DNA from 2 places in the Thalassospira sp. SN3W genome. Region 1 is predicted to be linked to the other one. Evidence: predicted binding sites of a transcription regulator. Region 1 holds the regulator's gene; the other holds the start of a gene.
The links. The regulator PhoB, encoded in region 1, activates phosphate uptake and scavenging genes when phosphate is short. The targets are predictions, from matches to a motif close to TNTCATAAAACTGTCA.

Region 1 (5,117 bases):
TAACTGCCAGCATGATCCAAAGATCGGATTGCAGAATCTGGTCTGGCACGGCAATCGGCGCAATCAGCGATACACCACCGATGATCACCAGCAGGTTCAAAAGATTGGAACCAACAACATTGCCAAGTGCAACGTCGGAATGCCCGCGGAACGCAGCAACAATCGATGCCGCCAGTTCAGGAAGCGATGTTCCGAATGCGACAAGGGTCAAGCCAATGACGGCTTCGGACACACCGAACTGACGCGCGACAGAAACACCACCATCCACCAGCAGATCCGCCCCATAGGTCAAGGCGACAATCCCGATAACCGTAGCAACAATCGGCTTGAGCCAACCACTTGGTACTTCGCCGACTTCGTCGACTTCTTCCTCATGCAGGTGGCTGGCATCACCCGGGCTTTTTTTGTCATGCTGATAGGTAAAGTACCAGATCGCTGCCAGAACCAGCAGCATCACCGCCCCAGCCCAGCGTTCGACAACGCCAAACATGCAAAGCCCGATGAACAGAACGGTTCCCAGCAGCATGGTGCCGCCATCGCGTACAACCATGGTCCGCGATGCCGTAATCGGTTTTAGAACCGCTGTTGCGCCGAGGATCAAAAGAATATTGGCAATGTTAGAACCAACCACGTTCCCCATCGCGATGTCGCCCGACCCGGCAAGCGCCGCATTCAGCGACACGACAAATTCGGGGGCCGACGTCCCTGCGGCAACCACGGTCAAACCGACAATGATCTTGGAAACCCCCATCAACAGCGCCAGACCGACAGCACCGCGAACAATGAACTCACCACCGGCAGTCAAAAGCACAAGACCACCGATAATCTGCAAATAGGGGATGAACTGTTCCAATTCCGGCCTGCTCGTTTGGGGAAATTTCTGATTTTTTCATGCCCTTTTACAGGCCAGCGGAACATGGCATTGCGAACGCAGAATAGCAAGCTGCGTCGTCCCGTCGTAATACCATTCTTCACATCGGTGTGATGCGGTTCCCACACTGGCACGCATGCCGAAAGCAATCGTCGCGGTCGCCTGCTCTTAAGACGTGTCATCCATCACAGATGCCCTCTCATACGCGAAATTTCCATAGAAATCATAGGGGTATTTCCGCTATCCTGATTTGAACGACTTCCTTTACACGCCTATCTGCGCCGGACGCATAATCCATCATGTCACACAGCGTTCTTTTCGAGCTGTTCCTTGTCCTGACCGCCGCGGTGATTGCCGTCCCGCTGGCACAGAAATTACGTGCGAACTCGATCATCGGTTTCCTGATCGGTGGCTTTTGCATCGGCCCTTTCGGTTTTGGCCTGATCAGTGACCGCGAAGACATTTCAACCGTCGCCGAGCTTGGCATTGTCTTTCTGCTGTTCATGATCGGTCTTGAATTGTCGCGCGAACGCCTGCGTGTGATTGGGGGCCGGTTCGCGACCCTTGGTTTCCTGCAGATCGGCGTCACGATGGCCGTGATGTTCGGTGTATTGCTGCTGATCAATTACGATATGCCCGCCTCCATCGTGATTGCCGGGGCGCTCGCCCTGTCATCAACAGCCATTATCCTTAAACAGCTTTCCGATGAGCGCCAGTTGCACACACGTTTCGGGCGTGCAGCCCTTGCCATCCTGCTGTTGCAGGACGTTGCGGTTGGTCCCTTCCTGATCATGGTGCAGGCCGCAGGCAATGCCGGGAGCGAAACCAGCCCCTGGATCAGCGCACTAAGCGGTGTGGGGGCGGTTGCTGTATTGTTGCTGACCGGTCGTTATCTGCTGCCACGACTGTTTCGGTATATTGCGGCCCTTAAAAACCCGGAACTTTTTGCAATCGGGACCCTGTTTGTCGTTCTGGCTGCCAGCACATTGACCGAAGCCGCGGGCCTTTCAATGGCGCTTGGTGCCTTTATCGCCGGAGTAATGTTGGCCGAAACCGAATTCCGCCATCAGATCGAAGCCGACATTTCGCCATTTCGCGGTGTTTTCCTGTCGCTGTTCTTCATGTCTGTGGGAATGTCGGTCAATGCCAATGTGGTCATCGGTCAGGCCGGAACGATCATTTTGTGGCTGATCGGGCTTCTGGTCATAAAGGCAGCGGTTCTTTTCGGATTGTCCCTGCTGATCGGCTTTAACCGGGCATCGTCAATCCGGGTCGCCATGAGCCTGGCCGCCGGTGGTGAATTCGCCTTCGTCATGCTTGCACTGGCATCGCAGAACGGGGCGGTTCCGATTGACATCGCCGTGATGCTGATCCCGGTGGTTGCGATTTCGATGGGTCTGACGCCGACTTTGATTTCGCTCGGCCATCGCATCGAACAGAAGCTTCATCCCAAGGAAACCGATCAGCTAAGCGAGATCTCGGATGAAACCGACGGCATTCAGAAACATGTTCTGGTGATTGGTTGCGGGCGCGTGGGCCGGGTTCTGGCCCGTCTGCTGCGCACCAAGGAAATCCCGTTTATCGTTCTGGAATCCGATGCCCAACAGGTTTCGCGTGGCCGAGCCGAAGGTCTGCCGGTTTATTTTGCCGATGGGTCCCGACCGGAAACATTTCGTGCCGCCCATACCGAACAGGCCCATATTGCCGCCGTTGCCATGGGCAACCCGCACGCAACGGAAAAGACCGTCGCCTTGCTGCGACAGCATTATCCGCATCTGAAAATCTTTGCCCGTGCCCAGGACATCACCCATATCGGTCCGCTGTCACGCAGTGGTGCCGATGCGGCCATCCCAGAGGTACTTGAAACCGGTTTACGCCTGTCCGATCACGTTCTGGCGGCCTGCGATATCCCGCAGGAAGATATCGATATCGAAATAGCCAAGTTCCGGCGTGCCGATATGCTGCTGATGAACGAACTTGCCCCGCGCACCGCGCGCCAAAAAACCGAAGACCAGGCACAAAAAACTGCCAAACCGGCAAAATCCAGGAAAAGCACCTGAAACGCAAAGACCCCCATCACAATAATGGGGGTCTTTCGTTTCGTCTTCCGGAATAACCGCAATCAGGCGGCTTCGACATCCAGTGCATAACCCGCGGCACGAACCGTGCGGATCACATCGCGCGTTCCCTTGACGTCATTCAATGCCTTGCGCAGACGACGAATGTGAACATCAACCGTGCGGGTTTCGACATAGATATTCGGCCCCCAAACCGCATTCAGAAGCTGCTCGCGCGAGAAAACCCGCCCCGGATGTTCCAGGAAATAACGCAGCAGACGGAATTCGGTCGGGCCAAGATGGATAGCCTTGCCGTTACGACTGACACGATGGGCGGCCAGATCCATTTCGATATCGGAATAGATCAACTGCCCTTGTGGTTGCGCCGGACCGGATCGACGCAGAAGTGCGCGAATACGAGCCAGCAATTCACCAATCGCAAACGGCTTGGTCACATAATCATCGGCCCCGGTATCAAGGCCGCGGATGCGGTCGCCTTCTTCGCCACGCGCCGTAACCATGATCACCGGCAAATCGCGGCTTTCAGGCTTCCGGCGGATCTGGCGGCAAACCTCGATCCCTGACATCACCGGCAGCATCCAGTCCAGAAGGACCAGATCGACATGGGTTTCGGCCAGAATTTTCAACGCTTCGTCACCGTCCCCGGCTTCGACAACCTGCATCCCCTCGCGTTCGAGGTTGTAGCGCAACATGGTTACGATTGCAGCTTCGTCCTCGACGATAAGAACCGTTGGGTCCATCTTCCTATGCTCCAGTGTCACTCATTCGGTTCTACGACGGCAAAGTTCGCCGCGTCATTTTTTGGCCGAGTATCCATCGGCAGGTCTTCGCCCTTGATCCGGTAATAGATCGTTTCGGCAATGTTGGTCGCATGATCGCCAATACGTTCGATATTCTTGGCGATAAACAGCAGATGGGTCGATGCCGTGATGTTACGCGGATCTTCCATCATATAGGTCAGCAGTTCACGGAACAGGGAATTGTACATATCGTCAACTTCCTGATCGCGCGCCCAGACACGCTGGGCCTTTTCCGCATCACCTTCGATATAGGCATCCAGAACGTCCTTGATGATTTCCTGGCACAGCTTGGCCATGTTCGGGATCACCTGAACCGGGCGGATCGGCGGCACCTGGTTAAGAACCTGCGCACGCTTGGCGATGTTTTTCGCCAGATCACCGATACGTTCCAGATCGTTGGACAGTTTAAGCGCGGTCACCACCTGCCGCAGGTCATCTGCCATCGGCTGACGCAGGGCCAGAAGACGTACGGCAAAATCCTGCACTTCCTGTTCCAGCGTATCGATACGGTGATCGGAAAGAATGACCTTCTCGGCCAGTTCCGAATCCCGTTTAACGATCGCACGAATGGCGGAAATCAGCTGACTTTCGGCAAGCCCGCCCATCTGCGAAATGATGTTGTTCAGACGGGTCAGTTCTTCGTCAAACGAACTGACGATATGATGTTTCTCATCGACCATCGAAAATACTCCTGCCCGGACTTAACCGAAGCGACCCGTAATGTATCCCTTGGTGCGTTCGTCCTTGGGATTGGTGAAAATCTGATCGGTTTCGCCCACTTCGACCAGCTTGCCGAGATGGAAAAACGCCGTGCGCTGCGACACGCGGGCAGCCTGCTGCATGGAGTGCGTCACGATCACAATGGTGTAGTTCGAACGAAGCTCGTCGATCAGTTCCTCGACCTTTGCGGTTGCAATCGGGTCAAGTGCCGAACACGGTTCATCCATCAGGATGACTTCGGGGCTGACGGCAACCGCACGTGCAATGCAAAGACGCTGCTGCTGCCCACCAGAAAGACCGGTTGCCGGTTCCGGCAGACGGTCTTTGACTTCTTTCAGTAGACCCGCCCGTTCAAGCGAGGTCATGACGATTTCATCGAGCTCGTCGCGCGAATTCACCAGACCGTGAATACGCGGGCCATAGGCCACGTTGTCATAAATCGACTTCGGGAACGGGTTCGGTTTCTGGAACACCATGCCAATGCGCGCGCGCAACTGAACAACGTCGATTGCCTTGTCATAGATATCACGGTCATCAAGCGTTACCTTGCCCTTGATCGTGACACCGTCAATCGTGTCATTCATGCGGTTCATGCACCGCAGGAAGGTTGATTTGCCGCAGCCCGACGGGCCGATAAGTGCTGTGACC
Region 2 (5,117 bases), 1.8 Mb from region 1:
AACTACCGCCCATATCCGCTCCAAGGAATCCGTCGACATAAACCTTGTAAACAAGGGTTGCTGTCGCACCACCCGGTGATCCCTTGGTCGAAACATCGATGATCCCGAACGTTTCAAAGAACGCATAGGTAAGGTTGATCACCATCAGGAAGAATGTGGTTGGCGCCAGCAGAGGGAAGGTAATCGTCCAGAAACGACGTTCTGCACTTTTGCAATCCAGAGTGGCGGCTTCAGTTACCGATTTCGGAATTCCCTGCAAACCTGACAGGAAGAAAATGAAATTCACACTGACCTGTTTCCACACGGCAATCAGAGTCACGACAAATGCCGCATCATTGGCGTTCTGGATGTGATTGAACTCAAACCCGAAGCTGTTAAACAGCTTGTATAGATCGCCCATCAAAGGGTTGAACAACATATTGCCCAGCAAGCCAGCCACAGGCGGCGCAACGGCATATCCCCACATCAAAAGCGTTTTATATGATTTGGCTCCGCGGATCACTTCATCGGCCCGAACGGCAAGAAACAGCGAAATCGCGATGGAAATGAATGCCACAAGGAAGGAAAAGACAGCTGTGAAAATGGCTGACTTCAGCCAGCTGCTGCTCGAAAGCACATCCTCAAAATTTCGGAACCAAACAAACTGCGAGGACATGCCAAAGGCGTCCTCAAGCAGGAAAGACTGGTAAACTGCCTGTGCGGCAGGCCACAGGAAAAATATCGCAATAATCAGAATTTGTGGTGCCACAAAAAAGTATGGCACCGGGCTGTGCCCGAATTGTACGCGTTTCATTGCTGACGCAACCCCAAGACCGGTCCAGGAATCGAAAAACAGGGCGGCCGGTAAAAGCCGCCCTGTCAGCGAGATAATGCTTAGTTCGAATAGGTATCGTGGAAGCGTTTCAGAAGCGCATTGCCTTCTTCCTCGATCGTAGCAAAAGCTTGATCGATGGTTGCTTCACCATTCATCATCTTGTCGACTTCGCGATAGATGACTTCACGGATCTGAACGTAGAAACCAAGGCGATAACCTTTGGTCCACTCTCCACCTTCTTCGGAAAGCTGCTGAATGCCGACTTCGGCGTCCGGGCTTTCGTTATAGTAGCCTTCTTTCTTGGCAAGTTCGTAGGCCGCGGTGGTGATCGGAACATAACCGGTTTCTTTGTGCCAGTAGAACTGGGTTTCCGGTTTGGTCAGGAACTCGAAGAATTTGGCAACGCCGGCATCTTCTTCTGCACTGTGGCCAGAGAATGCGAACAGCGAGGCACCACCGATGAAGGTCGATTTCGGCGCGTCACCAACGCCTTCCCAATATGGAAGGGTCGAAGTGCCAAATTCAAACTGTGCAGATTTTTTAAGACCACCGAACGAGCCGGAAGAACCGAGCCACATTGCGGCTTTCTGCTGCAGGAAGGCGTCCTGGTTGGCGCCCCATGCGCGGCCATAGTAACCGAAATAACCGGCATCTTTCCATTCTTTGACGTGCTTCCAGTGATCTTTGAGCGCGTCATTGTTGTATAGAAGTTCAACATCCGTGCTGTCATAACCATTGTTGGCCGTTGCCATCTGAAGGTTGTGACGCGACATGAAGTTTTCAAAGAAGATCCACGGGCTGTGTGACTCGGCAAGGCCTTCGAAACCGGCTTCTTTCAGCTTCGGTGCGATTTCTTCGAATTCCTGCCAGGTTTTCGGCACCTCAACACCGGCTTTGGCCAGCGCATCTTTGTTGAAATAAAGCAGCGGGGTCGAGCTGTTGAACGGCATGCCAATCATCTTGCCGTCGGAATCGGCATAGAAGTAGCGAACCCCCGGGATGTAATCATTGATGTCAAACTTGACACCATTTGACTGCATAAGGTCCTGAACCGGTTTAACAGCGCCTTTGGCGTTAATGATGGTTGCAGCACCGGCATCGAAGATCTGGATGATGTTCGGCTGGTTTTTCGCGCGGAAAGCAGCAATACCGGCCGTCATCGTGTCTTCGTAACCGCCTTTGTTCACAGCAACCAGTTGGTATTCGTCCTGGCTGGCGTTGAAGTCGGCAGTGATCTGATTGACGACATCGCCCAGTGCGCCGTCCATGGCATGCCACCAGGTGATCTCGGTCGCAGCATTCGCTGTGCCGCCCAGTGCGAACACAGCTGCTGCTGCCATCAGGGTTTTGCGAAACATGATCTTCTATCTCCCAAATAAAAACTCGTTCGCGCCAACCGCCTGTTGATCGGTCGACACAACGCATTCGTTTTCATTCGAGGGGGACGTTTCCTCAAGTGACAGTTTTCGGAAATTTACTTTTGATGCGCGAAATGACCTTAAAAACTGTCAGTTTTTGATTTTCAGTGTGCATTCGACCCCTTCAAATGTTCATATGAACATCTCATAAATCGAACAGCTTGCAAAGGCTTTCAATCCTGATGAATGGCATAAATGTCTTTCACATGCGCACATTTAACATTTTCCCAGATTTTTCGGCACTTTCACAAATATTACAAAGTCATGCACTTGCAACAATGCATTGCAACAACTCCATTTGCATATGCAAAACGGGTACCCAAAGGATACCCGTTCAATGTTCATTTGCGAACATGGATCGCTGCATCTTGACGCTGTAATCTCAGGTGGAATTCCTGTCACGCTGAACAAAAACGGAAAGCAATGCCAAGCCGCCAGAAACCACCATAAGCAGCAGGGACAGCGCGTTCAGAACCGGTGTTGATCCCTGTTTGAGGCGGTCAAACATGGCAATGGTCAACGGCGCATCAGATCCGACTAGCATCAGTGTTGTGTTGAAATTTTCAAACGACATCAGGAATGCAACGATCCCCGCCCCGATCAATGCCGGTTTCAGGAATGGGATGGTAACCGTCCAAAGAGCTGCCTGTCGTGTTGCACCAAGATTAAGTGCGGCTTCTTCCAGGCTGATGTCAAATTTGCGAAGACGCGCAGAAATCACCAGCGTCGTTATCGTAGTGATAAAGGTAAATTGCCCGATAATCACCAGAAACAGCCCCGGTCGCAGGAAATCAATATCCCATCCAATCGCTTCTTCAATTCCGTTTGCAATGGCATTGGAAAAGACCAGAATCGATATGCCCAATATGACCCCGGGAATAACCAAGGGCGACAACGCCACCACATAAAGCAGATTTTTGCCCGGAAACTGCGCACGTTCAAACAGGAACGCATTGCAGGTTCCGACAGTAACCGACAGCAAGGTCACCCAAAATGCGACAAAGGCTGAAACCCCAACGCTTTCCAGTAACTTGCCGTCATTGAATATTCCGATATACGGACCGTCGCTGCCAAAGAACCATTTGAGTGTGCCTCCCTCCCATGGCATGGACGGGAACAGGCTATCATTGAAGGCAAACACACCAACAACAATCAACGGCGCACTAAGGTAGATGAAAAATAGAGCGATATACCCTGCGTAAATGCCTTTGTAAAAGCGCGGCTGCGGAATGCTCGGAATCATGGCGGTTTCCTCCCTCAGCTCACGGTTTCTGAGAGTGTCTGGCGGCTCAGCTTCAGACCGATCCAAACAATCATCGATGACAGAACCAGCAACAGAAACCCGAATGCCGATCCGGATTCCCAGTTAAACCGCGTGATGAACTGTGTATAGATTTGCTCGGTAAACCAAAGGCTATCCTTGCCGCCCAAAAGATTCGGGGTCAGATAGTTACCAAGTGTCAGCATGAAAACAACGATGCAGCCTGACGCGATTCCGGGCATGGCATGCGGAATGACGATATCGCGTGTCACCGTGAATGCATTTCCGCCAAGGTCATAGCCTGCCTCAATCAAACTGTCGTCAAGGCTGTCAAGTACTGACACAAGAGGCACGACCATGAACAACATCGACGTGTATACAAGCCCCACCATGATGGTGGCATCATTATAAAGCATCTCAACCGGCCCATCGGTGATCACGGCCCATTGCAGGAAATTGCTGATCACACCGCTTTCGCGCAGCAAAATCATCCAGCCAAACGTCCGCACCAGCTCTGATACCCAGAACGGGATCAGACATAGCAGGAACAAAACATTCTTGCCTTTGCCCCGCATGACTTTGGCGATGTAATAGGAAACAGGAAAACCGATCAAAAGCGTAAGTACGGTCGCCATGATCGACATCACCGCCGTTCGAACATAGGTGTTCCAATAAAGCGGCTCGACAAAAAACTCGGTGTAATTGATCAGGCTGAATTCGTACTTGCCATATGAAATCCGTTCACGCAGCGACACAAGCAACAAGTCGACATGCGGCAGGATCACCAGCAAAAACAGCCAAAGCAACAAGGGCATGGCCAGCAATAGCGCGCCAAAGCGAACAGCCCCGCCAGTGCCCGAGGATGCAGGATTTGTCATGCTGTCGCCTCTTGATTTTGTGCTGCGACAAAGCATCGGGTCTGTTCAGCCCCCCAGGTCAAATTGACCAGATCACCGGATTTCAGATTGGCAAAAACACCCGTTTGCGGTAACGCAACCGTCATTTCATGGCCCGTTGCCTTATCGCGGACCTGAACACTGCTGGCGGCACCATTAAACAGAACATTGTCAACTTTTGCGGCAATCGCATTGTCAGTCTTGCCCTGCCCGTCAATCGCGATGGCTTCCGGACGGACAAAAACATCAACAGGTTGCCCTTCAGCCAGTGTTGGATGAGTCTTGCGAGATGCCAGAACGGCCCCACCGGTCGGTAGATTGATAACGATATGATCGTCATGCGTCATGCCAACCGTCCCCTTCCAGCGATTGCTTTCTCCAACAAATCCGGCAACGAAAGCCGTATGCGGGTTGTAATAAAGATCCTGCGGAGCCCCAACCTGCTCAAACCGGCCTGCATTCATGACGGCCACCTGATCGGACATTACCAAGGCTTCGGATTGGTCGTGCGTGATGTAAACAAAGGTCGTGCCGATCTCGTGCTGCAATTGCTTGAGCTCCACCTTCATATGCTCACGCAACTTGAGATCAAGAGCGCCGAGCGGCTCATCAAGCAGCAGCACCGCTGGTTCCAGCACAAGGCATCGTGCAATTGCGATACGCTGTTTCTGCCCTCCAGAAAGCTGACTGATCTGTTTGGGGCCGGAATCCGGCAACCCGACACGTGC

Region 2: a site for PhoB is predicted at 2,272-2,287, ahead of ugpB (sn-glycerol-3-phosphate ABC transporter substrate-binding protein UgpB). Genes of this name have one in related genera too.

What each region holds. Positions count from the first base shown of each region.
Region 1 covers NZ_CP121124.1:1,468,292-1,473,408, forward strand. Annotated here, with positions in the region: gene P8T57_RS06600 (calcium/sodium antiporter) at 1-853, opposite strand, end outside; gene P8T57_RS06605 (cation:proton antiporter) at 1,171-2,931, shown strand; gene phoB (phosphate regulon transcriptional regulator PhoB) at 2,994-3,689, opposite strand; gene phoU (phosphate signaling complex protein PhoU) at 3,707-4,429, opposite strand; gene pstB (phosphate ABC transporter ATP-binding protein PstB) at 4,451-5,117, opposite strand, start outside.
Region 2 covers NZ_CP121124.1:4,153,914-4,159,030, reverse strand. Annotated here, with positions in the region: gene P8T57_RS19110 (ABC transporter permease subunit) at 1-793, opposite strand, end outside; gene ugpB (sn-glycerol-3-phosphate ABC transporter substrate-binding protein UgpB) at 874-2,172, opposite strand; gene P8T57_RS19100 (ABC transporter permease) at 2,615-3,475, opposite strand; gene P8T57_RS19095 (ABC transporter permease) at 3,490-4,371, opposite strand; gene P8T57_RS19090 (ABC transporter ATP-binding protein) at 4,368-5,117, opposite strand, start outside.